DNA from 2 places in the Pseudomonas sp. M30-35 genome. Region 2 is predicted to be linked to the other one. Evidence: predicted binding sites of a transcription regulator. Region 2 holds the regulator's gene; the other holds the start of a gene.
The links. The regulator FliA, encoded in region 2, starts transcription of late flagellar genes. The targets are predictions, from matches to a motif close to CTAAAGTTTNNNNNNNNNNNGCCGNTAA.
Positions count from the first base shown of each region.

Region 1: the regulator FliA is predicted to act here: its motif matches at 4,854-4,881, upstream of motA (flagellar motor stator protein MotA).

Region 1 is NZ_CP020892.1:4,256,160-4,270,481, forward strand. It holds gene queG (tRNA epoxyqueuosine(34) reductase QueG) at 1-154, shown strand, start outside; gene orn (oligoribonuclease) at 144-686, opposite strand; gene B9K09_RS19620 (class I SAM-dependent methyltransferase) at 727-1,518, opposite strand; gene rsgA (small ribosomal subunit biogenesis GTPase RsgA) at 1,699-2,730, shown strand; gene motB (flagellar motor protein MotB) at 2,744-3,778, opposite strand; gene motA (flagellar motor stator protein MotA) at 3,789-4,640, opposite strand; gene B9K09_RS19640 (HDOD domain-containing protein) at 4,917-6,434, shown strand; gene B9K09_RS19645 (rhodanese-like domain-containing protein) at 6,626-7,441, shown strand; gene asd (archaetidylserine decarboxylase) at 7,523-8,401, shown strand; gene B9K09_RS19655 (molecular chaperone) at 8,606-10,444, shown strand; gene B9K09_RS19660 (EAL domain-containing protein) at 10,658-12,727, shown strand; gene thpR (RNA 2',3'-cyclic phosphodiesterase) at 12,865-13,389, opposite strand; gene serB (phosphoserine phosphatase SerB) at 13,421-14,322, opposite strand, start outside.
Region 2 is NZ_CP020892.1:3,207,776-3,222,097, forward strand. It holds gene B9K09_RS14775 (DUF2802 domain-containing protein) at 1-291, opposite strand, end outside; gene B9K09_RS14780 (chemotaxis protein CheW) at 295-774, opposite strand; gene B9K09_RS14785 (CheW domain-containing protein) at 828-1,682, opposite strand; gene B9K09_RS14790 (ParA family protein) at 1,770-2,558, opposite strand; gene motD (flagellar motor protein MotD) at 2,613-3,479, opposite strand; gene B9K09_RS14800 (flagellar motor protein) at 3,491-4,231, opposite strand; gene cheB (chemotaxis response regulator protein-glutamate methylesterase) at 4,231-5,403, opposite strand; gene B9K09_RS14810 (chemotaxis protein CheA) at 5,447-7,696, opposite strand; gene B9K09_RS14815 (protein phosphatase CheZ) at 7,709-8,497, opposite strand; gene B9K09_RS14820 (chemotaxis response regulator CheY) at 8,517-8,891, opposite strand; gene fliA (RNA polymerase sigma factor FliA) at 9,040-9,786, opposite strand; gene fleN (flagellar synthesis regulator FleN) at 9,783-10,613, opposite strand; gene flhF (flagellar biosynthesis protein FlhF) at 10,727-12,025, opposite strand; gene flhA (flagellar biosynthesis protein FlhA) at 12,081-14,210, opposite strand.

The DNA of each region.
Region 1 (14,322 bases), 1.0 Mb from region 2:
ACGCAACTTAGCCGTCGGCCTTGGTAACGCACCCTCGAGCATTCCGGTAATCGAAGCACTCAAAGCACGCCGCGATTACCCGTCAGAACTGGTGCGCGAGCATGTTGAGTGGGCCCTCAAACGCCACAGTCAAAGCGCTGCAATCAAACCTTGAGGAAATGCTCGCGGTAATACTGAAGCTCGGCGATGGACTCGCGAATATCATCCAGCGCCTGATGCGTACCTTTTTTGACGAAACCTTCCTTGATTTGCGGCGCCCAGCGATCAGCCAGGATTTTCAAGGTCGAGACATCTAGATAACGGTAATGGAAGTACGCCTCCAGCGTTGGCATGTAGCGATACAGGAAACGTCGATCCTGGCCGATGCTGTTACCACAAATCGGCGACTTGCCTTTGGGCACCCACTGTCCAAGGAAAGCAATGGTTTGCGCTTCGGCCTCAGCCTGACTGATTTTGCTCTCACGCACCCGCTTGGTTAAACCGCTGTCGCCGTGGGTGCGGGTATTCCACTCATCCATACCGGCAAGCGCTTCATCACTCTGGTGCACGGCGATGACCGGGCCCTCAGCCAAGATATTAAGGTCACTGTCGGTGACAATGGTGGCCATTTCGATGATCACGTCACGCTCAGGATCAAGACCGGTCATCTCCAGATCGATCCAAATCAGGTTATTTTCACTTTGCATGTATCGCTCCTCAGCTGATAACACAAGTTTAGCGAATAAATCAGTTGGGGATACGCCAAAGCAACAGGCTCGAATCGCGCCAGTCGTTCAATTGCAACTGCTGATCGGCTGGCACACCCGGCACCGCGAAGGTATTGCTCACCAATAATGTGCCGGGCTGCATCTCCTTACAGGCCTTTTGCCAGAGCTCAGCCATGGGCGCTGGCGACAGGAAGCAGTACACCACATTAAACTCAGCCAGGTCAGTGCGCCAAAGGCTTTGATAACGAATGCTGCAATTGGCTTGAAATAGCGAGCGCAGCAAGGCCAACAAATAAGATAACGGCGCAGTCTCGACCCCGACAAACTGCCCCTCTGGAAACTTTCGCGCCAGCGCCAGCAACGACCCAGCAGGACCGCACCCCAAATCAACAAAGCGCAGCGGCGCAACCTGCTGCTCGACGACACCGGCCAATAACTGCGTGCCTTGCGCACCCGTCAAATACAAAGGCACGCGCTCACCGAAGCTGTTCCAGTTGAATAACAGCAGAATCAAAAAGGCCAACAGGAATACCCAAGACGGCAACGGCGCACCAGCGAAGACGAGCAAGGCAGGCGCAAACGCCAGGTTCAACCACCACCAGAAACGCGACAACCCAAGCCAGCGACCCATGCTTGCAGCCAGCAACCCGTGCAGCAACCCGGCACTCATCCAGTCAAGACGCCAGCCCGCAACCGAGATGCCCAGCAGAACAATCGCCACCAACAATGCCGTTGCCAGCACTTGAGCAAGCAGCGCCACCAACGCCGGATAGCGCTGAGCCAACTGGCGCAGCCCATCAACCAACCCCATCAATCCACTCCCGCCCTTGCAGCACCAGAATTTGCTACCACCATGATTCACTGCCTGTCTTTGTCGGCCGATGCGCTGCACAGTTTAGCCGGAGCACGAGCCCTTGCCCGTGCTAGAATTGCCTGCGAAATAGACGGCTGCAACTCTGCCTCCCTTAAGTAACATACCTTCGGAACCTTCATGGCCAAACGCCAACTCAATCGCCGGCAAAACTGGCGCATCGAAAAAATCCAGGGCGAGCGTGCTGCCCGCGCCGCCAAGCGCGAATCACAAGCACTGCAAACACTGGAAGGTGGTGATCTTGGCCCAGAACAAACGGGTTTAGTCATCGCTCACTTTGGTGTCCAAGTCGAAGTTGAAGCGCTCGAAGGGGAAATGGCTGGCCAGGTTTTTCGTTGCCACCTGCGTGCCAACTTGCCGACCATGGTCACTGGTGACCGCGTGGTCTGGCGCCCTGGCAATCAAGGGATTGGCGTTATTGTCGCGCAGCTGCCGCGCAACACGGAGCTATGCCGCCCAGACACACGCGGCCAACTTAAGCCGGTAGCTGCCAACGTTGACCTGATCGTCATCGTCTTCGCGCCGCTGCCAGAACCACACGCCAACTTGATTGACCGCTACTTGGTCGCGGCTGAGCACGCGGGCATCCGCCCGCTACTACTGCTCAACAAGGCAGATTTGATTGACGATAAAAACGGCGTCGCTCTCAACGCAATGCTCGCGGTCTATCGCCAACTCGGTTACCCGTTGCTGGAAGTGTCGGCCCATCACGGTGACGGCATGGAGCAGCTTATGCAGCAGCTTGACGGGCACGTCAGTGTATTCGTCGGCCAGTCCGGCGTCGGAAAGTCGTCGCTGGTGAACAGCTTGCTGCCCGAAGTAGACACTCGCGTTGGCCCACTGTCTGAGTTGACCGGCAAAGGGACTCATACCACGACCACTGCGCGCCTGTTCCATTTCCCGGGTGGTGGCGAATTGATTGACTCACCCGGCATTCGTGAGTTTGGCTTGGTGCATGTCAGTCGTGACGATGTTGAAGCCGGGTTTATTGAGTTTCATGAACTGCTTGGACACTGCCGCTTTCGCGACTGCAAACACGACCGCGAGCCAGGGTGCGCGCTGCTCAAAGCCCTTGACGAAGGTCGCATCCAACCGCAACGCATGGCCAGCTATCGGCATATTCTGGCGAGCCTGCCTGAAGACGAATACTAAGCCGCTTACACCCCTAAGGTTCGGGCGTATCGATCTTCAGCGCGCCGTCTTCGAAGATATTCAAGCGCTGCTTGATCTCCTCAGGCGGCAAGATATCCGGCGCAGTAACATTTGCTCCTTCAGCTTCTGGCGTGTCTGAAGCTGGAGGAGTGGGCGCGTCTCCAGCCCCCTGCGCACCATCTATCGCACGCTGGGCTCGCTTGGTTAGCACGACAATATCAATACGCCGGTTTACCGGGTTTAGCGGATCTTTGCGATCGAACAGTGCGGAAGACGCATAACCCACCACGCGTGCCACTTTATCCGGGTCATACCCGCCCTCAACCAATACCCGACGTGCTGCGTTGGCGCGGTTGGCAGACAGCTCCCAGTTACCAAAGCCGCCGCTGCCAGCGAAGGGTTTAGCATCGGTGTGGCCGCTGACACTGATTTTATTGGGTACCGCGTTGATGGTGTCGGTAAGCGCCAGCAAGATATCCTCGAAATAAGGCTGCAACTGGGCGCTACCGATGGCAAACATAGGGCGGTTTTCGGCATCCATGATCTGAATACGCAGACCATCCTGAGTAATTTCAAAGAGAATTTGATCCTTGAAATTACGCAGCTGCGGGTCTTCATTGACCTTGTTCTGCAGCTCCTGGAGCAACAACTCCAAGCGCTCGCGCTCCATTTGCTCAGCAATACTCTCCGCCTCGTGCGGATCAATCGGGGATCCATCAGAAGACGTGTCAGGCTGCACATCCGTTGCACTCTGTGGTGCATCCGGCTGCGCATCAGGATTCAACGTACGATCAGGTGAAGGGGCTGGCGAACCGCCCAGATCAATCACATAGGGGCTGGCGCTTTCAGTGAAGCCAATCGGGTCTTGGAAGTAACCGGAGATCAGCTTTTTCTGCTCGGGTGTTGCCGACGACATCAGCCACATCACCATGAAAAATGCCATCATCGCGATCGCAAAGTCGGCAAAGGCAATTTTCCACGCGCCGCCATGGCCGCCACCGACGACCTTCTTGACCCGCTTTACAATGATGGGCTGATTGTTCTCCATGATTCAGCCTTTAGTTTCCACGCATAGCCTGCTCAAGCTCAATAAAGCTTGGGCGGTGCGCCGGATACAAGACTTTACGCGCGAACTCAACAGCCAGAGATGGCGGCATGCCGGAGGCAGAAGCAACCAAGCCCGCCTTTATCGCCTCGTAGACATTGACCTCTTCTTTGGCGTCATGCTCCAGAGAACAGGCCAACGGACCAAAAAAGCCGTACGAAGCCAAAATACCCATAAAGGTCCCGGCCAGCGCGGTACCCACCTTTTCACCGATTTCGGCGTTATTCGCTTCGGCCAATACTGACATGGTCAGTACGATACCCAATACCGCCGCAATGATACCCATCGCGGGCAAACCATCGGCAACCTTCGCCACCGCATGGCTCGGATGCTCAAGCTCTTCCTTGAGGCTAGCGATTTCCATGTCGAACAAGCCTTCCAGCTCATGCGGCGCCATATTGCCGGAGGACATGATCCGTAGGTAATCACAGATAAATGAGGTCATCCGCTCATCGTTGAGAATCGCCGGATATTTACTGAATATCGGGCTCGCAGCCGGATCCTCGACATCTGCCTCAATCGCCATCATGCCTTCACGGCGGCTTTTGTTGAGAATTTCGTAGATGAGCCGCAGCACATCCAAATAATAAGAGTGCTTGAAGCGCGAACTGAACATCTTCAATGATTTCTTGCACACCACCATAAAGGTGCTGCCTGGGTTTGCCTGGAGGAAAGCCCCCAATGCCGCGCCCCCAATAATCAGCACCTCGAATGGGTGTACCAATGCCATTACATGGCCGCCAGACAAGACGAAGCCGCCCAGAACGCTGGCGAACACCACTATGATGCCGATGATTTTTGCCATAATTTAAAAACTTATGCGCCTAAAAATAAGGGAATGCCTGAAGAGCTTAGCGAGCGACGGGAGTACAAGGCCAAAAAGTGCAAAAACCGACCGGGGTCGCGCTCGACTTTAGTGGGTGTAAGTGAGCATTTTGAGCAGCTTTTCAACACAGCGATACCTAGCGCAGCCAATTTCTCAGAGTGTTCCTAGGAATATTTGAAACAATCCTTCTCTATATCGGAAGATTTGCGCGAGACTATAGTCAGTTAATAATAAAAGCCAGTTTGGCCCAACCTAATGTCAAATCAATTAGCTAGACCTCGTACTCTTAAAGCATGGCTGACGCTCTTGGATAAGCAGCTATTGCCTGTACAGATTGAAAGTCGACAGAAAGTTCTGGCCGCACTGACTGACAGTCGCCGCTCACTACGTGAGATAGCTGACTTAATTCAAAATAGCCCAGCATTGGCGATCAGTGTTCTACGCGAAGCCAACGCGTCGCAAAACACCTTGGGTGAGCCTGCTGAAAGCCTTGAAAACGCACTCAACAGACTCGGCCTACAGCGCACCCAGGCATTACTTGAGCGCTTACCTGCACTGAAGCGCGAAGAAATCCCTTTAGCATTACGCCAGATCCAACTGATCAGCCAACACGCGTCGCAACAAGCCAACGGGTTGTTCTCTGGCCGTCTGGCCCGGCTATGGCAAGAAATCCACTGGGGCAGCATGCTATTTCTTGCCCCGGTCTGGGCGTTAGTTTCGAGCTACCCCGATTTGTTGAGTACGTGGGAGCAGCGCGTACTGGTCAATGCAGAGCCTGCGCAAAAGGTCGAAATCGACATGCTCGGAGTCCCCTTGCTCCAGCTTTGCCTGGCGCTTGCCGAGCGCTGGAAACTCCCCGAATGGATTTGCTACAGCTACCGACTGCTGCTCAATGACCGACGCTTTCTAGCCAAGGCACTGCTGATTGCCCGCGACAATCAACATCCGTTGCATCAACAACAATGCTTGGATGCCGACCCCGATTTACAACGCTGGCTAAGCCACCCAGCCAATTGCATTCTTCTGGCAAACGGCCTGGCACTTTCAGCGCACCACTCGTGGGATGGTCAGCACAGCCTGCGCTGGCAGCAACTCACCGGGCTTTACCTGCAGTTACCGGTTGCTGACTTACAGCAGTCGATTCATCAGCAGGCCGCAATCAGCGCCCGCAAACTGGTTACCACGGACCTTTGGCACCCGGCGCAAGCAATGCTTTGGCCTTGGCACGCCAGCCACTTGATATCGCCAGAGCCGCCACCTGCCAATAAAGCTGACGTCCAAGACTGGCGTCAGCTTTGCAAACAACTCCTCAGCGAGCCCAGTGCGTTTAACAATGTTCTGCAATTAACCGCCTGCGCCAGTCGCACTTTTCAAGCTGGCGGAATGCAGCGCGTGCTTTTACTGCTGTCAGATCGCACGCAAAGCAAACTGGTCTCACAACATCCCATTGGTCTCAATGAGTCAGCCCTGGGGTTGAGCCTTGACCCACAACAAAGTCAGGTTCTGCGCACCCTGCTGAGCACTCCCGGACAACTGCGTTTAACCCCTGAAAATATCGCGCAATTTTCAGCACGCTTGTCGGGCGCAGTTAAAGAGCTATTTCCCAGCGAGCATTTATTGTTCAGGTCATTGGGTACCAATGGCCGAGTGGTGATGATTGCGGTCTGTGATTGCAACGGCGCAGCGCTGGACGATAATCGCCTGCAAATCTTTGCAAAAACCGCTCAATGCATTGAGCGTGCTCTCAGCAACTTTGCTAATCGCGGACGCTAAGGAGCTTCCGAGAAAGCCAGCAAACCAAGGCAGTGCAACACTGCCCGGTATGTGAGAGCGACCATTCAAACAAGCATCTTGAGCCTGTTAAATCGCAGCAAAACGGCCGTAATAATCTCTCGCAGAGTCACTCGAAGGTTATCCAGCCTTTCCGTTACAATGTCGGTCATATCCGACTACTGAGGTCCGGCATGTCCGCCTTCGCTGAACTCCCACTGGTTATTGAGCCTGCTGAACTGGCCAGCCGCCTTGACGCGCCTGAACTGATACTGGTCGACCTCACTGGCGCAGGACGCTATGCATCCGGGCATATTCCAGGCGCGTACTTTGTCGACCCAAAGCGCACGCAACTGGGCCAACCTCCTGCTCCCGGCCTGTTGCCGAAGCGTGAAGACTTAGAGCAAGTCTTCACTGAGCTTGGCCACAACCCTGACGCCGTTTATGTGGTGTACGACGATGAAGGCGGCGGCTGGGCCGGGCGCTTTATTTGGTTGCTGGATGTCATCGGGCACAGCAATTATCACTACCTGGACGGCGGCCTGCTCGCTTGGCTCGGCGAAAACCGAGAAACCAGCACTGCGCAACCCGAGCTACATCATCACGCGGTCAAGCTAACCTTGAGTGACGCCCCCACCGCCAGCCGTGAATACCTGCAAAGCCGTCTTGGCGCTAGCGACCTTGCAATTTGGGACGCACGTGGCCCTGGCGAATACAGCGGCGAAAAAGTGCTAGCAGCCAAAGGAGGGCATATTCCTGGAGCTATTAACTTCGAATGGACCGCTGGCATGGACCCCGCGCGCTCACTGCGGATCCGTCAGGATATGGCCGAGGTCTTGCAAATGCTCGGTATCACACCTGACAAGGAAATCATCACTCATTGCCAAACGCATCACCGCTCAGGCTTTACCTACCTTGCAGCAAAAGCGCTTGGTTATCCCAACGTTAAAGCCTATGCCGGCTCGTGGGGCGAATGGGGCAACCACCCAGATACCCCTGTAGAATATTGAGCTATCGGTAATACGCGCATCAGTATGTGCAGTGTTTGCAGCATCGCGGCAGCACTGCACAATCAAGTAAGACTCTAAGGAATCACAATGAAACAACGCTTGTTCATCATCAGCCAATATTTGCTGCCACATCATTTGTTATCGCGCTTGATTGGCTGCGCTGCTGAGTGCCGTGCTGCGTGGTTCAAAAACCGCCTGATCAACTGGTTCATCAAGCAATACAACGTCAACATGAGCGAGGCTCAGGTCGAAGACCCGACAGCTTTCGAGCATTTCAACGCATTCTTCACCCGCGCCCTCAAAGATGACGCACGTCCACTCGATACCAGCACGGATGCAGTACTCTGCCCAGCAGACGGCACCATCAGTCAACTCGGCAAAATTGAGCATGGCCGGGTATTCCAAGCCAAGGGACACAGCTTTAGCGTGGTCGAACTGCTTGGCGGTAATACCCAGCTAGCCAGCCCGTTCATGGGCGGCGAATTCGCAACCGTTTACCTATCACCGAAAGACTATCACCGCGTACACATGCCGCTGGCAGGCACGCTCAAACAGATGGTTTATGTCCCAGGCCGCCTGTTTTCGGTAAACCAGACCACAGCAGAAAATGTGCCTGAGTTGTTCGCCCGTAACGAACGAGTAGTTTGCCTGTTTGATACCGAGCGCGGCCCGATGGCAGTGGTATTGGTTGGCGCGATGATTGTTGCCTCGGTCGAAACCGTTTGGGCAGGTTTGGTCACACCACCCAAACGCGAGCTGAAAACAGTTAGCTACGATGAAACAGCACGTGCGCCAATCTCTCTGGAGAAAGGTGCAGAAATGGGTCGTTTTAAACTGGGCTCGACGGCCATTGTGCTATTCGGACCTGAACAGGTTAAATGGAGCGAAGAGTTGACGGCTTGCAGCAGTGTGCAAATGGGTCAACTGATGGGTAGCAAAGCACTCAAGGCTGGCGCATAAACGCCGCGGCTCAATGAATAGTGTACAGTTGTAAAACGCTCGGTCAGGGAATACCGAGCGCGCACGAGTCATACAGGACTATGCTTAGGGCTGTGCTAATAGCGTTGCGCCGCAACAATATACAACTCGTTTTTTATCCCGTGTCACGCAAGGACGCTGCTAGGGTTTCTAGTATGATCACTTGATTGTTGGCTTCTTGCTGGCATGGAGTATCTAAATTTGACTGAGACACAGACACCTCACCTCTTGCTTCGCGTTTCGACGCCGAAAAACCAGAGCCTGTCGTTCTGTGACTCTACTCCGCGTGACCTTAAACGCTGGATAGCCCTCCTGCCCAAAGCCAATATTGGCGAGACGGCTCGCCAGCTTTATCAGGCGCTTGTCGAGATAAACCAGCTGCTAACGCCCTCTGATAATCGCATACAGCTTCTAGAGTTGGTACGCCCAGAGGTCTTCTATGTTTGTCAGCATCTGGAAAAACATTTCCTCAATCAAGCCATTGTGCTTGATGAACGCCCGCGCAAAGTAGCCAACCTTTGTCAGGCCCTGCAAAACCATCTCGCCAACGGCTACAAGCTGGTTATTTCGCGTAACGTCATTAAAAGCAGTAAAGAATCGAAGCAACTGCTGACGATTGCCCTGCAACGCGCTATTCATAGTCTTTGTGGACCGCTGGTGCGTGCCAGCCAGCTTTACTGCCCGGTTCCTGAAGGGCTGTGGTTTGAACTGCACCAGCTGTATCTGATTGCCAAACAGCGCGGCCTGAAAAACATGGTGGTGCGCGACCCGCTGGCCCGACACGGCCAAGGGCTGAGTGTCGAGCAAAACTATATCGTCGCGGCATTGATGGGCTGCTCGCGCTGCAATCAGATGCGCCAGAATGCCATTGGCCGTGTTGCCGAGGCGCTTGAGCAATGGAGCACCTTGGTCAACATCGAAGATGGTAACGACCCCGAAAGCTTATTTGCCGTTGCAACCCAACTTGATGGCCCGCCACGTTACACCTCGTTATTCCAGAAAAAAGACCTGCAGGTTGCGATCGGCATTGATACCCATCCACTGATTGATGCGATCAATGAACACTTGCTCCTTCCACCAGAGTCAGTCGGCAAATCTCGACTGCTGGTACCCGAAGGATTAAGCGTTGATTTGTTGCAACACCTGAGCGCGGCCTGGGGCGATATTTCCGAACGTACTTTTCAGCGCAGCAATGGTCAGGGCTCGTTAACCCTTTGCATTGGCATGAGTGCCTTGCACTATTTCATCGCCAATAAGCGCACCTTTGCTGACATCCTCAAAATGCCGGCAGAAATCAACAAGGTCGAATTTAAAGAATCAACGGGCAAGCCAGATATCTGGGCGAATGCCTTCGACGCGCAGAAAACGCCCGCCTGGGATCACGGCCTGCCCTACGAAGAAATCGAGTACCAAAAACCGCAAACAGAAGCTGCCGACACTTATGAGGCTGCGGACCAAGACGTCGAAAGTCAGGTTTTCCCGACATTCGAACTGCCCATCATCAACCTCAGCCCAGGCGGATACTGCCTTACCTGGCCGAAAGAAGTGCCTAACCAACTGCAAGCGGGAGAGCTGTTGGGTATTCAAGATGCTCCCGGTCAAGCCTGGAGTATTGCAGTGGTACGCTGGATCCGTCAGGCACGCGGCGGTGGCACCCAGATGGGTATCGAGCTTATCGCCCCTCATGCCCAACCCTGTGGCCTGCAGCTGATTCGCAAAAGCGAGCAAAACAGCAGCTATTTACGCGGGCTATTACTGCCAGAAATAAGCGCTATTTCCCGCCCGGCTTCGGTTATTGTGCCGCGCCTGCCCTTCCAGGAGGGCAATAAAGTTATAGTCAATATCGCCGGGGTAGAACACCGTGCGGCTCTGGGTCAAAAACACACCTCAACCGGCAGTTTCAATCAGTTTGAATACCGTCTCCACAGCTCTGCACCTGACGATCACGGGAAGCCCGTCACACCCGTGGAAAACCAGCGTGCGGGTTCCGAGGAAGACTTTGACTCACTCTGGAAGTCGCTGTAGATTCCTTACGAATTATCTAATTTAGCGTGCTGCCAGCGTAACTAATCCAGTTAGACATGTTTTTCTCTCTGCCACTTTTGCATCGTTCGATCCAGGCACACCATACGTGCCCTGCTCAACACGACTCGAACCTGCATACGACGATAAATCTGCCCAACTGACGATTAACCTTGGCCGAGGGTGCGAATACCTTGGCGCAGACCGAACTGAATAATGGCCATCGAAAAAAAGACCATCCGCCTACTGATCCTCGAAGACTCGCAAAATGAGGCCGAACGCCTTGTCAGCCTGTTTCGCAACTCAGGTAGCGCAACACGCGTTCACCGTCTTACCTCCAGCGATGACCTCAGCGAAGCCCTGCAACATACCTGGGACCTGCTGATTTGCGCACCGACCAGTGAACAGCTGTCGCCAGCGGAGGCGATCGGCTCGATCCGGCGCTTGGCTAAAGATGTGCCGGCAATCCAATTGCTCACCGACAACGACTCCGACAGCATCACTGAAGCACTGGCCATGGGCGCCCAGGATGCCTTGCCGCAAGGTGATGACGAGCGCCTGATTCTGATCGCCAAACGCGAGCTGCAAAACCTCGAAGAGCGTCGTGCCCGCAGACGCGCAGAAGTGGCCTTGCGCGAAGCAGAAAAACGCTGCCAACTGTTACTTGAAAGCTCCGTAGACGCCATTACTTACGTCCATGACGGCATGCATATCTACGCCAACCGCGCCTATCTCGAACTCTTCGACTATGAAGATGCTGAAGAGCTTGAAGGCATGCCGATGATCGACTTGATCGACAGCTGCGACCAAAGCGAATTCAAGAATTTCCTGAAGAACTACGCAGACAGCGAAAGTGCTGCAGAGCTGAAGTTCTCTGGGGTAAAAGCCAGCGGCAAGCGCTTCAAAGCACGCATGAGCTTTCTCCCGGCTACCTACGACGGGGAGCCATGCACCCAAGTCGTTATTCGCTCGGATGCCGACAATAGCGAACTGGAAGAGAAACTGCGTGAAATCAGCAGCCAGGATTTGGTCACTGGGCTGTTCAACCGCCCCCACTTCCTGGAGTTGATCGACACAGCAGCGGATCGAGCAGTGAATACCGGACAACCGTCCAGTCTGGCTTACATCCGCCTTGATCAGTACTCAACCTTGCTTGCCGACATCGGCATCGCAGGTATCGATATGTTGCTGGCCGATCTGGCCAGCCTGTTACGCACCCACTTCGCCGGTGAAGCACAGCTGGCACGCTTTGGCGATGATGTATTCGCCGCCCTGCAACTGGGTGTCACACCTGAGCAGGCAGAGCCTGGACTTAAAGTGCTGCTGAAAAAAGTGGAAAGCCATCTATTTGATGTTAATGGCCGAACAGCACAAACCACCCTCTCAATTGGCGTCGCTGGACTCAACGAGACCACGCCGAATGGGCAAGTCGTAGTTGATCGCGCGCATCGCTGCGCCGACGAGCAAGAACAGGGCAACAACCTCAAACTATTCAACCCAGCCGATGTGATCGCCGCTGCGGCAAACCGTGGCGATATTGTGGCTATGGTTAAGCAGGCTCTGGATAACAACGGTTTGCGCTTACTGTTCCAGCCGATCATCAGCCTGCGCGGCGACAACCAAGAGCACTATGAAGTGCTTTTACGCATGCTCAATTCGAAAGGTGAAGAAACCCAGCCGACTGAATTCCTCGCAGATGCGGTTACGGCTGGGCTAGGCGAGAAGCTGGATCGCTGGGTGATCCTGAATGCGATCAAGCAACTCACCGAGCATCGCAGCAAAGGCCATAACACACGCCTCTTTGTGCACTTGTCGAGCGCCAGCCTGCAGGATCAGACGCTACTCCCCTGGCTAAGCGTTGCTCTCAAGGCCGCACGCCTGCCTTCGGATGCACTGGCCTTCCAGCTTAGCGAAACCGATGCAGTGACATACTTGAAGCAGGCGAAAGCGCTGACTCAAGGCCTCAACGAATTACACTGTAAAGTGGCGCTCAGCCAATTTGGCTGCGCACTCAACCCGTTCAATTCGCTGAAACACCTGCACATCGACTTCGTCAAGATCGACGGTTCCTTCAGCCAAGACCTCAATCGCGCCGAGAACCAGGAGGCCCTGAAAACCCTACTCGATAGCTTGCACTCACAAGCCAAGCTGACCATCGTCCCCTTCGTTGAGTCTGCAACTGTGTTGTCGACCCTCTGGCAAGCCGGGGTCAATTACATTCAAGGCTTCTATCTGCAGGGGCCAACGCAAACCATGAACTACGACTTCACCTCTGACGACGAATAACGTTGCAAGGAGGCTCGACGAAGACAGGGCGGATGATGCTTTTTCATCCGACAACCAACGCCCAAGCTATTTGCTTGGGCGTTTTGCTGTTTGCACCGAGCTGAACCGTCAGCTAAACCACCGAGAGAGATCGAGGGCTACAAAGACCACGTAGCAAGCGCGCGATAGCGCCCCTTGTGCGACTCATACAGCACAAAGTGGTCCGCCCTGAGCAGGAACTCAGCCGGCTCAATGGCTTCCGGTACAACCGCTCGGTAATCGCGAGACAGGGTCAAGTGCGCTCGAAACTCATGCGGCCCGAGCAACAAGCCCAAAGGTAATAACGCTTGCTCTAGCGCGTAGACCAACTGCCCAAGCGCTAGCGGCGGGTCTTGGGCCTGCAACACTAGAATGTTCGAACGCGGCCAGACTTGCAGAGAGTCAAGGTAGACGGTTAGCGACTTTCCCGTAACCGGCATCTGGCTAACTGCTGCGCAGATTGCGTCAATTTGGCTGACTGGCACCGCGCCGAGAAAAGCCAGGGTCAGATGGAAATTCTCGGCGGCAACTGGCCGACCAGAACGCGGCTGCAAACCCCTGCGCCACTGCGAAATAGCACCACGCAGCGCAGGGGTGCAAGCCAAGGCGAAGAACAACCGCTTACTCGGTTCAGCGCTGCTCATCGCCTACAGCCTTTGGCCTGTCATCAGCCGCTCAATCGAGGCCATCACGGTCACGGAAGCCGAGCAAATACAAAATACCATCAAGACCTAATGTCGAGATGGCTTGCTTAGCCGACTGTTTCACCAATGGTTTGGCGCGAAATGCGACGCCAAGTCCAGCAATCGCCAGCATTGGCAAATCGTTTGCTCCGTCACCTACCGCAATCGTCTGCTCTAGGCGCAAGCCTTCTTTTTCAGCGAGCTGACGCAGCAAATCGGCTTTGCGCTGCGCATCAACAATCGGCTCGACCGCAACACCGGTGACCAGGCCATCGACGATTTCCAGCTCATTGGCATAGACATAATCAATACCAAGCTTGGCTTGCAACTGCTTGGCAAAATAGCTGAAACCGCCGGACAGGATCGCCGTTTTATAGCCCAGACGACGCAACTCGCTGAACAATGTCTCGGCGCCTTCAGTCAGGCGCAATGAAGCGCCAATGTCACTCAATACCGTTTCAGGCAGGCCTTTTAGTAGCGCCAGACGTTCTTTGAAGCTGGCCGCAAAGTCCAACTCGCCACGCATTGCACGCTCGGTGATCTCAGAGACCTGTTCACCTACACCGGCAGCCTTGGCTAACTCGTCGATGACCTCAGCCTCGATCAGCGTCGAATCCATATCGAATACGGCCAATCGGCGGTTACGACGAAACAGCGAATCGCTCTGGAACGCGATGTCGACATTCAGCTCCTGCGCCACACTGAGGAACTCTGCGCGCAACGCCGCAGGATCGGCAGGCTCACCACGCACCGAAAACTCAATGCAGCCCTTGCCCTGCTCGGCAGGCATATCCAACGGCATGCGCCCAGAAAGGCGGTCGATATGGTCGATATTCAACGCATATTTAGCGGTGATTGTACTCACCCGCTGCAGTTGTTCAGCTGTGACCTTGC
Region 2 (14,322 bases):
GGCGGCTTGAGTGAAGGACAAGTTAGCCGGGTCGCGCTGTTCCATTTGGCTAACTTTGTCTGGCAGCGGCGCCACTGTTTGGCGCAGCTCATGTAATTCCTCACCCATGCGAATACTGCCGGTGAGGTAGGTGTCCAAGCGTTTGCTCAGCTCTTTGATCCGCACATCACGCGCGGCATCGCGTTCGACCTGCAGGGCAACTGTGCTCTTGAGCTGAGAATGCAGCCACACGCAGGCGCCAATCAGCGCTACGCTGATCAGGGCCAATACCACCAGTGCAGCTTCAAGCATCATTCAAATTGACTCCAGATCCGACCACTCTTCTTCAGTCATCATCTTGTCCAACTCAACCAGAATCAGCAACTCGCCATTCTTGTTGCACACGCCCTGAATGAACTTGGCGGACTCATCATTACCCACATTGGGCGCCGTCTCGACCTCAGACTGACGCAGGTAAACAACTTCAGCAACACTGTCGACCAGAATACCGACAACTTGCTTGTCTGCCTCGATAATCACCACGCGGGTGTTATCGGTAATATCTGCGGGAGCCAAGCCAAAGCGTTGACGGGTGTCGATCACCGTTACCACGTTGCCACGCAGGTTAATAATACCTAAGACGTAGCTTGGCGCACCTGGGACCGGAGCGATCTCCGAATAACGCAGCACTTCCTGCACCTGCATCACGTTAATGCCGTAACTTTCGTTATCCAGGCGGAATGTGACCCATTGCAGGATTGGATCCTCAGCACCTTGAGCAGAGTTTTTATTCATATTCCTAGCCTCTTGGATAATCGATTGCGAGTCATTGCCCGCTTAAAAATAAGTTAGTGAACGTGCCCATCGGCAAGGCGTTTAGCCCCGCCACTGGTAATCAATTCAGCCAAAGCCGAGACGTCGAGCAAGGCACACATATGTTCAATCACCGTGCCTGCCAACCATGGCCGCTGCGAGCGTTGGCTGCGCCATTTAACTTCATTCGGTTCGAGACGAATCGAGCGGCTAACCTGATGCACGGCCAGCCCCCACTCGTAACCCTGAACCGAAATGACAAATTGCAGGCCTTGGCGGAAGTCATCGCGATAACGATCTGGCATGACCCAGCGTGCTGTGTCGAGCACCTTAAGGTTGCCAGCCTGACAAGGCAAAATACCCAAAAACCAGTCCGGCTGACCAAACAGTGGCGTCAGATCATGGCCTTCGAGTGGATAAATAGAGCCAAGACACACCAGCGGCACTGCCAGGGTTAAGCCCGCGACATCGAACAGCAGGCATTCGAAGGGCTCCTGAGCCCACTGCGGACGCCCATCTTCAGCCAGCGTAGGTACAAACGGTGCACTGGACGATGGACTGTTCAGGTCAACAATAGGCTCGACAATCGATACCGGCGGTTCTGGGGCCAATGCTTCTGGCAACTCAAGCAGTGCAACTGGCGCTAAAGGCTCAGGCTGCACAGTTGGAGTTTCAATAACAGTTTCCGCCACCGGCTGCGGCTCAGGCGCCAACGTCAGCAGCGGCTGTGGCGCCGGGGTGGCGTCACGCTGTTGCTCTTCACGAACGGCAGCTTCGAACTCATCCAGACTGACGCTGCTCGCCAACTCCAGCGACGCGTCCTGAAGCAAGCTGTCCAAATAGGACTGCAGCGCCAGTTGTGGACGTGTAGTGGTGGCAGGACCGGTCATAGTGAATATCCGCAGAAAGAATCTGTAGCCTTTATCGGCAGCAGTCCAGTCAGACTTGAGCGGCAGTTTGCAAAAAATGGCGACATATCAAGCCACCTGCGCAGACAACTGATGCGCCAGCAAATGCTTAAGCAGGGCACGGTAAGCCAAGGTTCCACGGCTTTTCGAGTCGAACTGAGAAGGCGTCTGCCCTGCCCGGCTGGCATCACGCAGACGCGTATCGACAGGGATATAGGCTTGCCACAAATTATCCGGGTAGCTATTGCGCAGCAAGCGCAAGGTCGACATCGACGCCTGGGTACGCCGATCAAACAAGGTCGGCACAATGGTATACGGCAGCGCCTGTTTACGTGACCGGTTGATCATCGCCAGCGTGCTGACCATGCGCTCCAGGCCTTTAACCGCGAGAAACTCTGTTTGCACCGGGATCACTAACTGCTGGCTGGCGGCCAAGGCATTGACCATCAACACGCCGAGCAAGGGCGGACTGTCGATGATTGCGTAGTCATAGTCGCCCCAGAGCTGGGTCAGCGCCTTCGAGATGACCAGACCTAAACCACTCTTCCCCGGCGACTGGCGTTCCAGCGTGGCCAGTGCGGTGCTTGATGGCAGCAAGGCAATTTGCTCATGACTGGTCGGCAAGAGTAACTGTTTAGGCAAGCCAGCGGGCACCACGCCTTGATGCAAAAACAAATCATACGAGCTGTGCGCGAGACTATCCGGGTCGTGGCCGAAATAGCTTGTCATTGAGCCGTGAGGGTCGAGATCGACCACAATCACACGCTTACCGGCATCAGCCAAAAGACCTGCCAGTGCGATGGATGTGGTGGTCTTACCGACCCCACCTTTTTGATTGGCTACTGCCCAAACTCTCATTCTGCTCTTCCGCCCGCTGCAGGAATTACCTGAGCTGGATCTAATGTCGCCTGATCAGTTCGGCGACGGTGATTTGACGGCGCCGGATTGCGGCGTCTGAACTACGGCTGATGGTGCAGGTTGCGTGCCAGCGTTTCGCAGCACACTGTCGGGCTGCGCCCGAGCACTGCCAACGCCATTAATGCTGCGGCGCACATCAAGGTTACGCGAGATTACCAAAACCACCCGACGGTTTCGCGCCCGGCCTTCGCTGGTGGTGTTATCGGCCACTGGCTGAAACTCGCCATACCCCACAGAAGCCATACGCGATGGGTTGACCCCATCAATCGCGAGCATCCGCACCACACTTGCAGCCCGCGCTGCGGACAGCTCCCAATTACTCGGAAATTGCGCGGTACGGATCGGTTGGTTGTCGGTGAAACCTTCGACGTGAACCGGGTTGCCGTAGGGTGCCAAAATCTTGGCAACCTTCTCGACAATATCGAAGGCGGCATCACGTGGTAACGCATCGCCACTGGAAAATAGCAGGCTCGAACTCAGCTCAATTTCAATCCACAACTCATTGCCGCTCACCTTCAACTGGTCACTGGCAATCAGCTCGCCAAATGCTGCAGTAATGCTGTCAGAGATGTTTTTCAAAGAGTCTTCTGGTGCTTGCGTTTGCTCCTCATCAACCATCGAGCGATCAGGCTCAGTGGTTCTTGGCCGCTCCTCGCCTACGGGAATTGGCTTGATTGAGCGATCCGGCTGATTGAACACGCCGGTCAGGGTTTCCGAAAGTATCTTGTACTTGCCTTCATTGATCGATGAGATCGAATACATCACCACAAAAAAAGCGAACAACAGGGTGATGAAGTCGGCGTACGAGACTAGCCAGCGCTCATGGTTTTCATGCTCTTCCTGATGACGACGACGGGCCATGTCTCACTCCACTAATCCATGAAACCTTGCAGTTTCAGTTCAATGGAGCGCGGATTCTCACCTTCGGCAATCGACAATATACCTTCGAGGATCATCTCGCGATAACGCGTCTGGCGCAGGGCAACTGCTTTGAGCTTGTTGCCGATTGGCAGCAACAGTAAATTGGCAAAGCCAACGCCATAGATTGTCGCAACAAACGCGACGGCAATTCCGCTACCCAACATACTGGGGTCGGCCAAATTGCCCATCACATGGATCAAGCCCATCACCGCACCGATGATGCCGATGGTCGGTGCATAACCGCCCATGCTTTCAAATACCTTGGCGGCCTGGATGTCTTGACTCTCTTTGGTGTACAAGTCAACCTCAAGCACACTGCGAATCGACTCAGGTTCGGCACCATCTACCAGCAACTGCAGGCCTTTGCGAGCATAGGGGTCAGCCTCAAGATCAGCCACTGACTCAAGCCCGAGCAAGCCTTCTTTACGGGCCACCAGGCTCCAATTGACTACGCGATCAATACCACCAGCCAAATCGATTCGTGGCGGGAAGATGATCCAACGAACGATCACCAACGAGCGCTTGAAAACATTCATCGGAGCCTGCAAAAACGCAGCACCTAAAGTGCCACCAATCACAATAAGCGCTGCGGGACCATTAAGCAGCGCTGCTGCATGGCCGCCCTCAAGATAGTTGCCACCTAAAATAGCGACAAACGCCAGGATGATCCCGATCAGGCTCAATACATCCATTACATGCACGCCTGGGTGATATACCGACCGATGTCATCCAGCGGGTAGACAGCATCTGTCAGGTTGGCTTTAACCACCGCCATGGGCATGCCATAGATCACGCAACTGGCTTCATCCTGCGCCCACACCTGGCTACCACTTTGCTTGAGCAGACGCGCGCCTTCGCGACCATCAGCGCCCATGCCGGTGAGTACCACCGCCAGCACTTTGTCCTGATAAGTACGCGCCGCCGAGCCGAAGGTAATGTCGACACAGGGCTTGTAATTAAGTCGCTCATCACCCGGTAGAATCCGCACGGAACCACGGGCATCAATCATCATTTGCTTGCCGCCGGGCGCTAGCAAAGCCAGGCCCGGACGTAACAAGTCGCCGTCCTCAGCTTCTTTAACGTTAATCCGGCACAGCTTGTCCAAGCGCTCGGCAAAGGCTTTGGTGAACGCCGCTGGCATGTGCTGGATCAGCACAATGGGTGCAGGGAAATTTGCTGGCAACTGACTGAGCACACGCTGTAACGCCACCGGACCGCCAGTTGATGTGCCTATCGCTACGAGTTTATAGGCCCGATGCTTCGGCGCGGCGCTGCTGGTATGGCTCGCAGCATGAGTACTGCCATGACTCGCGGCATGCGTGGTTGCAGGTTTTGCTGTTTCTACAGGCGTTCGTGCAGTTGTTGCTAACGGCGTTGTAGTTCGCCTGGGCAAGGGTGTTGCAGGGGGCGTAGACGTTCCGCTGGGAGTGGATGCAGCCGGTGGCGCCGAACTGAGACTGCGCCTGTTGCTGCGAGCAATCGTGTGGACTTTCTCGCAGAGCAACTGGCGAACCTTGTCCGGATTACGTGAAATATCCTCAAAGTTCTTCGGCAGGAAATCAACCGCACCCGCATCCAGCGCATCCAGCGTAACGCGAGCGCCTTCATGGGTCAGTGAGGAAAACATCAGTACCGGGGTCGGGCAACGCTGCATGATGTTACGCACTGCCGTGATGCCATCCATCATCGGCATTTCGTAATCCATGGTAATCACATCAGGCTTAAGATTTTGCGCCTGATCAATCGCTTCACGGCCATTGGTTGCCGTACCGATTACCTGAATATTCGGGTCTGAAGAAAGGATTTCAGAGACTCGACGACGGAAAAAACCGGAGTCATCTACTACCAATACTTTTACAACCATTCGAGCTCCTTAACTGCGCAGCTTGAAACTGCGCAGGCGACAGTCACATGCGGCGTGCGTAATGCTTGAGCATGCTCGGCACATCGAGAATCAGCGCAATACGCCCGTCACCCGTGATGGTCGCACCCGACATACCAGGCGTGCCTTGAAGCATCTTGCCAAGCGGTTTGATCACCACCTCTTCCTGCCCCACCAACTGATCAACCACAAAGCCGATACGCTGGCTGCCGACCGTCAGAATCACCACATGCCCCTCACGCTGTTCTTCATGCGCAGCGCCTTTAACCAGCCAGCGCTTGAGGTAGAACAATGGCAACGCCTTTTCACGTACCACCACGACTTCCTGCCCGTCTACGACATTGGTACGCGACAAGTCGAGATGGAAGATCTCGTTAACATTGACCAGCGGAAAGGCAAAAGCCTGATCCGCCAACATGACCATCAACGTCGGCATGATGGCCAAGGTCAGCGGCACTTTAATGACGATCTTCGAGCCCTGGCCTTTAACCGAGAACACGTTAACCGTACCGTTCAACTGAGAGATTTTGGTCTTCACCACGTCCATGCCGACACCACGGCCGGAGACGTCGGATATCTCGGTTTTAGTCGAGAAGCCAGGTGCGAAGATCAAGTTATAGCATTCAAATTCGTTGAGACGATCTGCGGCGTCTTTTTCCAGCAGGCCTTTTTCAACAGCCTTGGCACGCAGCACATCGGCGTCCATTCCCTTGCCGTCGTCAGTGATCATCAACAGAATATGATCACCCTCTTGCTCGGCAGACAACACCACCTTACCGCCACGCGCCTTGCCCGCAGCTTCACGCTCATCGGGTGACTCAATGCCGTGGTCAACCGCATTGCGCACCAAGTGCACCAGCGGATCGGACAGCGCCTCAACCAGGTTCTTATCGAGGTCGGTTTCTTCACCGACCAACTCCAGGCTGATCTCTTTTTTCAGGTTACGCGCAAGATCGCGAACCAAGCGCGGGAAGCGGCCAAAAACCTTCTTGATTGGCTGCATGCGGGTTTTCATCACCGCGGTCTGCAAATCTGCCGTGACCACATCAAGATTGGATACCGCTTTGCCCATCGCTTCATCGTTGCTGCTGACACCCAAACGAACCAAACGGTTACGCACCAGTACCAGCTCACCGACCATGTTCATGATCTCGTCAAGCCGCGCAGTATCAACCCGAACCGTAGTTTCTGCCTCGCTGGCTTGAGCCGCTTTCTCAGGTGCGGGTGCAGGCGTCGAGGCTTTCGCCGGCGCAGCTTTAGCGACTGCAGCGGCTACTTGGACTGGTTGCACGTCTGACCCCGAAACCTTGGCAGCAGGCTCAGTAAATTTGCCCTTGCCGTGAAGCTCATCGAGTAGCGCTTCAAATTCGTCGTCACTGATTTCGTCACCGCTAACCGCTGGCGGAGAAACCTGGGCAACGACGTCTGCAGCGGCGGCAGGCGCAGCGACTTCGGGAGCAACGAACTGACCTTTGCCGTGCAATTGATCGAGCAGCGCCTCAAATTCATCATCAGTGATTTCATCACCGCTGTGAGCTGCGGCAGGCGTTCCTGCGGCAGCCGATGCTGTGGCAGGCGCCCCAGCACCTGATGCTTCTGGCGCAGCTGCATCCTCGCCGACAGCAAACTGACCTTTACCGTGTAACTGGTCTAGCAGCGACTCAAACTCATCATCAGTGATCTCATCACTGGCCGCAGGTGTGTCAACCTGCGGCGGAGTACCGTCAAGCGCATCAAGCAACTGCTCAAATTCACTGTCGGTAATGTCGGCAGGCGACCCTGCGCCAGGCGATCCTGCTGTAGGCGATGCTGTGGCAGGCATCCCTGTGGCAGGCGGTGCGGCAGCAGCCGGCGCACTAGCAACCGTGGCAGCAGGAGCAGCAGCTGTGGGTTCGGCTAGCTGAGCCAATGCGGCGAGTAACTCAGGGGTCGCAGCAGTTGGTTTGGCGCCTTCACGCACCTCACTGAACATGCCGTTGACCGCGTCAAGCGCTTCGAGCACAACGTCCATCAACTCCGAATCGACTCGACGTTCGCCTTTACGCAATATATCGAAGACGTTTTCAGCAATATGGCAGCACTCCACCAGCTCATTAAGCTGGAGAAACCCGGCACCGCCTTTAACTGTGTGAAATCCCCGAAAAATCGCATTGAGCAGATTCATATCATCCGGGCGGCTTTCAAGCTCAACCAACTGCTCGGATAATTGTTCGAGTATCTCGCCGGCCTCTACCAGAAAGTCCTGGAGAATTTCTTCATCGGCGCCGAAGCTCATAGGGTCGTGCTCCTAAAATCCCAAACTGGACAACAGATCGTCGACGTCATCTTGACTAGATGCGACGTCATCAAGCTTATCGGCATGAATCTGCGGACCTTCACCCTGAGATGGATTTTTTTCTTGTTGTTTTTCTGCACGCAATGCTTCTTGGTCATGTTCGATGCCCGCATAGCGGTCAACCTGGGTGGCCATTAGCATCAATTTGAGCAAGTTGCTCTCAACTTCAGTCACCAGTTGGGTGACACGCTTGATCACCTGACCGGTTAGGTCCTGATAATCCTGAGCCAACAAAATATCGTTCAGATGACCCGACAGCTTGCCACTGTCACGCTCGCTATTAGCCAGAAACAACTCAACTCGTTTGGCCAGCTCACGGAAATCCTCAGCGCCCATCTCGCGGCGCATGAAACGCCCCCAGTCGGCACTCAGGCTTTGTGCTTCAGTACGAATATCGTTAACCAGCGGCGCACTTTGCTCGACCAGATCCATGGTTCGATTGGCCGCATCTTCGGTCATCGTCACCACGTAATTGAGGCGTTCAGTTGCGTCGGTAATTTGCGAAACTTCAGTTGCATGCGGTAAACGCGGATCAAGCTGGAAGTTGACGATTGCGCTGTGTAGCTCGCGAGTCAGCTTGCCGACTTCATGGTAAAGACCACGGTCGCGCACTTTATTAAGTTCATTGATGACCTGAACCGCATCGCCAAAGTTGCCGCTCTCAAGGCTATCAAGCAATTGGCGAGCATTACTTTTCAGCGTCGACTCAAACTCACCCGCTTGGGAATCATCGTGTTCCATAACAACCTCACCGCAGACATCAGCCGTTTACACGCTCAAAGATTTTTTCTATCTTTTCTTTCAGCACCTGAGCAGTGAATGGCTTCACCACGTAGCCATTCACACCGGCTTGAGCTGCCTCGATGATCTGGTCACGTTTGGCTTCAGCGGTCACCATCAGTACCGGCAACTGTTTCAAACGTTCATCCGCACGCACTGCACGCAACAGATCAATACCGGTCATGCCAGGCATGTTCCAGTCGGTCACCAGAAAGTCGAAACTGCCGCTTTGCAGCATCGGCAATGCGGTTGTGCCGTCATCGGCTTCAGCAGTGTTGGTAAACCCCAAGTCACGCAGGAGGTTTTTGATAATGCGGCGCATCGTTGAAAAGTCATCAACGATGAGGATCTTCATGTTCTTGTCCAAGTCGACCTCCGTACATTCCCCAGCGCATTCAGCAACCTGAATGCACCCTATAATCGTGAAACCGGCCTGGCTGGGCGCCTAGGAATCCCTAGAGCTGCGCCCCGCTATACAAGGTTTTCAGTATCTGACTACACACTTATCTGGCTCGCCACTCACCTAAACGCGCGCGCAAACGAGCGGCGCATTGGCTATGTAACTGGCTAACCCGAGACTCACTCACCCCTAACACTTCACCGATTTCCTTGAGGTTGAGCTCTTCGTCGTAATACAACGAAATCACCAGTTGCTCACGCTCTGGCAGGTTGCCGATTGCATCCGCAAGCGCTGCCTGGAAGCGTTCTTCCTCAAATTCACGTGAAGGCCCGGATTGACTGTTACTGACATCCTCATGCAGGCCGCTGTTTTCACCGTCCTCAAGCAGGTCGTCAAAACTGAATAAGCGGCTGCCCAAAGTGTCGCCAAGAATGCCGTAGTAATCTTCGAGACTCAATTGGAGTTCGGCAGCAACTTCGTGATCTTTAGCGTCACGACCTGTTTTTGCCTCAATTAATCGAATTGCATCACTGACCATGCGGCTATTGCGATGCACAGAACGCGGAGCCCAATCGCCCTTGCGCACCTCATCCAGCATTGAGCCACGGATGCGAATACCGGCAAAGGTCTCGAAACTCGCGCCTTTTGAGCCGTCGTACTTTTTTGAAGCTTCAAGCAAGCCGATCATTCCGGCTTGAATCAAATCATCGACCTGAACATTCGCTGGCAAGCGCGCCAACAGGTGGTAGGCAATTCGCTTAACCAGTGGCGCATAACGTTCGATTAGCTGATGTTGCAAGTCTTTACCTTGCGTTTTGCTATACATTCGAAGTCCCGACGCCGTTGTCATGCCGGCGTGTCAGTAGCGGGTTGTTGCACCAAGCGCTCGACAAAAAACTCCAGATGCCCGCGTGGGTTTGCGGGTAATGGCCAGGTGCAGACCTTCTGGGCAATTGCTCGAAACGCTGCGGAGCATTTTGATCGTGGAAAGGCTTCAAAAACCGCACGTTGTTTCTGCACTGCTTTGCGCACCGACTCGTCATAAGGCACGGTGCCAACGTACTGCAAGGCAACGTCGAGAAACCGATCCGTTACCTTACTCAGTTTAGCGAACAGATTTCGCCCTTCTTGCGGGGTGTGCGCCATATTGGCCAACACACGGAAACGGTTCATACCGTAATCGCGATTAAGCAACTTGATCAATGCATAGGCGTCAGTAATCGAGGTTGGCTCATCACAAACCACCACCAGCACCTCTTGGGCGGCGCGCACGAAGCTGACGACTGAATCGCCGATCCCGGCGGCAGTATCAACAATCAGCACGTCGATATTTTCACTGATATCGCTAAACGCCTGAATCAGGCCAGCGTGCTGCATCGGTGTTAATTGCACCATGCTTTGCGTGCCTGAAGCGGCTGGCACAATACGGATACCGCATGGCCCCTGGATTACCACGTCACGCATGTCGCATTCGCCACTGATGACATCTGCCAGCGTGCGCTTTGGGGTAAGCCCGAGCAGTACATCAATGTTGGCAAGACCCAAGTCAGCGTCCATCAACATGACGCGTCGGCCCTGCTCCGCCAAAGCCATCGCTAGATTGACGGACACGTTGGTTTTACCAACCCCTCCCTTACCGCCAGTAACAGCTATTACTTGAACTGGATGCATAGCCATTTAATTACGCTCCTTGTTCGCGTTAGCCAGGTGCACATTATCCACTGTGCGCCAGCTAAGATGAACACGCCCAGCTTGCATACAAGCTGGGGAAAAATTCATGGGGTACTGCATCAGCTCGCCCGTTTAGCCGGTTGTTGGTGAAGGCCCGCAAAGACGTCAGCCATGGTGTCCTCACTCGGCTCTTCCTGAGCTTGGAGACCCACTGCGCGGCTGACCAACTGATGGCTGCGCGGCAACTGCAAATCATCCGGAATCCGCGGCCCATCGGTCACATAAGCAACCGGCAAACGCTGGCTAATCGCCAAGCCCAAAACTTCACCCATACTCGCAGCTTCATCCAGTTTAGTCAGAATACAACCCATAAGCCCACAGCGCTTGTAGCTATGATAAGCCGATTTGAGTACCTGACTTTGACTGGTTGCGGCCATAACCAAATAGTTTTTCGCATTAATCGATCGACTTGCCAAGGCTTCTAGCTGCATACGCAGCGCCGGATCATTGGCAGGCAGGCCTGCAGTATCAATTAAAACCACACGCTTGCGCATCAACGGCGTGATGACCTGAGTCAGTGACTGGCTTGGATCAACCAAAGTCACAGGCACATTGAGAATGCGGCCCAGGGTTTTCAACTGCTCCTGGGCACCAATGCGATAGCTGTCCAAGCTGACCAGCGCAATATTCTGTGCGCCAAACTTGAGTACATAGCGAGCTGCGAGCTTGGCGATTGTAGTGGTCTTGCCCATACCGGCAGGACCCACCAAGGCGATGACACCGCCATCTTCAAGCGGCTCTTGCTTAGGCACTTGAATAGCATGGGCCAAATGCGCCAGCAACATGCGCCATGCTTGACGTGGTTCACCAATATCGTTGACCCGCTCCAGCAGTGGCCGGGCGACATCGGCTGGCAAGCCCATGCGCTGCAGACGGCGCCACAGATTGGCTTGCTGAGGACGACGGCTTTGCATTTGGCCCCAGGCAATCGAGCTGAGCTGGACTTCAATCAACTCACGCAGCCCTGAAAGCTCAGAGCGCATTGCATCGATAGTGCTTTGATCAACCGCTGCAGCCGCTGCTTTGGATGAGGCACGCACGGCGATATCCAGCGGGCTTTCAACCGGTTCTAACTCGGTAAACAATTGCAGGTCTTTTGCCACCTCAGGCTCAACACGCAAAGTGAGCTCAGCATGGGCCTCAGCAATTTTTGACTGGGTTTTGCGCAGCTCGGCTTCCAATGCAGGATTTGGCTGGCGTGCCGGGGCCGCTGGAATCTGGTAATCCAACGCAGCAGTCAACTCAACTCCGCCGGCAACGCGGCGGTTACCGATGATCGACGCATCAGCGCCCAGCTCTTCACGAACCAGCTTCATGGCTTGACGCATATCGGCAGCAAAAAAGCGTTTAACCTGCATACCTGTGACCTCGGTTTTGCGGCGGCTGGACAACATCTGTGCGACTCAGCACCGCTTAATTCTGACCCACCGTCGCAACGATGGTGACCTGCTTGTTATCGGGTATTTCCTGGTAAGCCAACACATGGGCGTTGGCTACCGCCATTCGTGCAAACCGCGAGAGCATCGCCCGAACCGGTCCAGCTACCAACAGAATCACTGGCTTGCCGAGCATTTCCTGGCGTTGCGCTGCATCAATCAAAGAACGTTGCAGCTTCTCTGCCATACCCGGCTCCAGAAGAATGCCTTCTTCCGAACCTTGACCGGCCTTCTGAACACTATTTAGCAATATCTGTTCCAACCTTGGCTCCAAGGTGATCACAGGCAGCTCGGGCTCTAGTCCCACAATGCTTTGCACGATTGCACGGGATAATGAAACTCGCACCGCCGCAACCATCGCGGCGGGATCTTGACTCTTTGGCGCTACGTTGGCGATGGCCTCGGCAATGGTGCGAATATCACGCACCGGCACTTGTTCTTGCAGCAGCGCTTGCAACACCTTGAGCAAAGTCGATAGCGACACAAGCCCCGGCACCAACTCTTCAGCCAGCTTTGGTGAGCTTTTAGCCAATAACTGCATCAGTTGCTGGACCTCTTCATGGCCCAGCAGCTCATGAGCATGCTTGTGCAAGACCTGATTGAGGTGGGTGGCAACCACGGTGCTGGCATCGACCACGGTATAACCCAGCGACTGCGCCTGGTCACGCTGATTAACGTCGATCCACACGGCCTCAAGGCCAAACGCCGGATCTTTGGCGGCAATCCCATTAAGGGTGCCAAATACTTGCCCAGGATTAATCGCCAGCTCGCGATCCGGGTAAACCTCGGCTTCAGCCACGCTAACGCCCATCAAGGTCAGGCGATATGCATTTGGCTGTAGGTCAAGGTTGTCGCGGATATGCACCGAAGGCATCAGGAATCCCATCTCCTGCGACAGCTTTTTGCGTACACCCTTGATCCGCGCAAGCAACTGGCCGCCCTGGTTGCGATCAACCAGCGGTATCAGCCGGTAACCAACCTCCAGCCCAACCATATCGACAGGCATCACATCATCCCAGCCCAGCTCTTTAACGTCTTGAGCACGCTGCGCAGGCAACAGCTCTTGTTGGCGCTGAACCTCTTTAACTTCTTCCTCGTTGACTTTGCGCTGCTTGTTGGCGATCCAGTACGCAGCACCGGCAGCCACCAGACCCAGGCTGATAAAGGAGAAGTGCGGCATGCCCGGCACCAGCCCCATCGTGATCATAATCGCGGCGGCCACCGCCAACGCACGCGGCGAGGCGAACATCTGGCGATTAACCTGCGCGCCCATGTCTTCCGAACTGGAAACTCGAGTGACCATGATTGCCGCCGCAGTCGACAGCAACAGCGACGGAATCTGCGCAACCAGACCGTCACCAATGGTCAGCAGCGTGTAGACCTTGCCAGAATCAGCGAAGCTTAAGTTGTGCTGGAAAATACCGATGGCGATACCGCCAATCAGGTTGATGAAGAGAATCAGCAGACCGGCAATCGCATCACCGCGAACGAATTTGCTGGCACCGTCCATCGAGCCGTAAAAATCCGCTTCCTGAGACACTTCAGAACGACGTTTTTTTGCCTCAGCCTGCTCAATCAGCCCTGCATTGAGATCAGCATCGATCGCCATTTGCTTGCCGGGCATGGCGTCGAGGGTAAAACGCGCACTTACTTCCGAGATACGCCCAGCACCCTTGGTAACCACCACGAAGTTGATGATCATCAGGATCGCGAACACCACGATACCCACAACGTAGTTGCCGCCGATCACCACTTCACCGAAGGCTTGAATCACCTGCCCCGCTGCGGCATGCCCGTCATGACCGTGGAGCAGCACGACTCGCGTGGAGGCGACGTTAAGCGCAAGCCGCAGCAAGGTTGCCGCGAGCAGGATGGTTGGGAATACCGCGAAATCGAGCGGACGCAAGGCATAGATACTGACCAGCAGCACCACAATTGCCAAGGCGATGCTGAAGGTGAACAGCACGTCGAGCAGAAACGGCGGAATTGGCAGCATGACCATGCCAAGCATGACCAACAGCAATAACGGGATGCCCAGGTTGCCCTGGCGTAAGCCCGAAAGATTACTGCGCACGTTACCAATAATCTGTGAGTGATCTACCGCCACATCGTTACCCCAGCTGGTTCAATCTTTTGACGCAAAGGCGTCTTTAGCTGGGGTTTTGCAAGATCCCGTCCAACTTTGCCCTGCAACTGAAAATTCATTCAACTTGACTGGT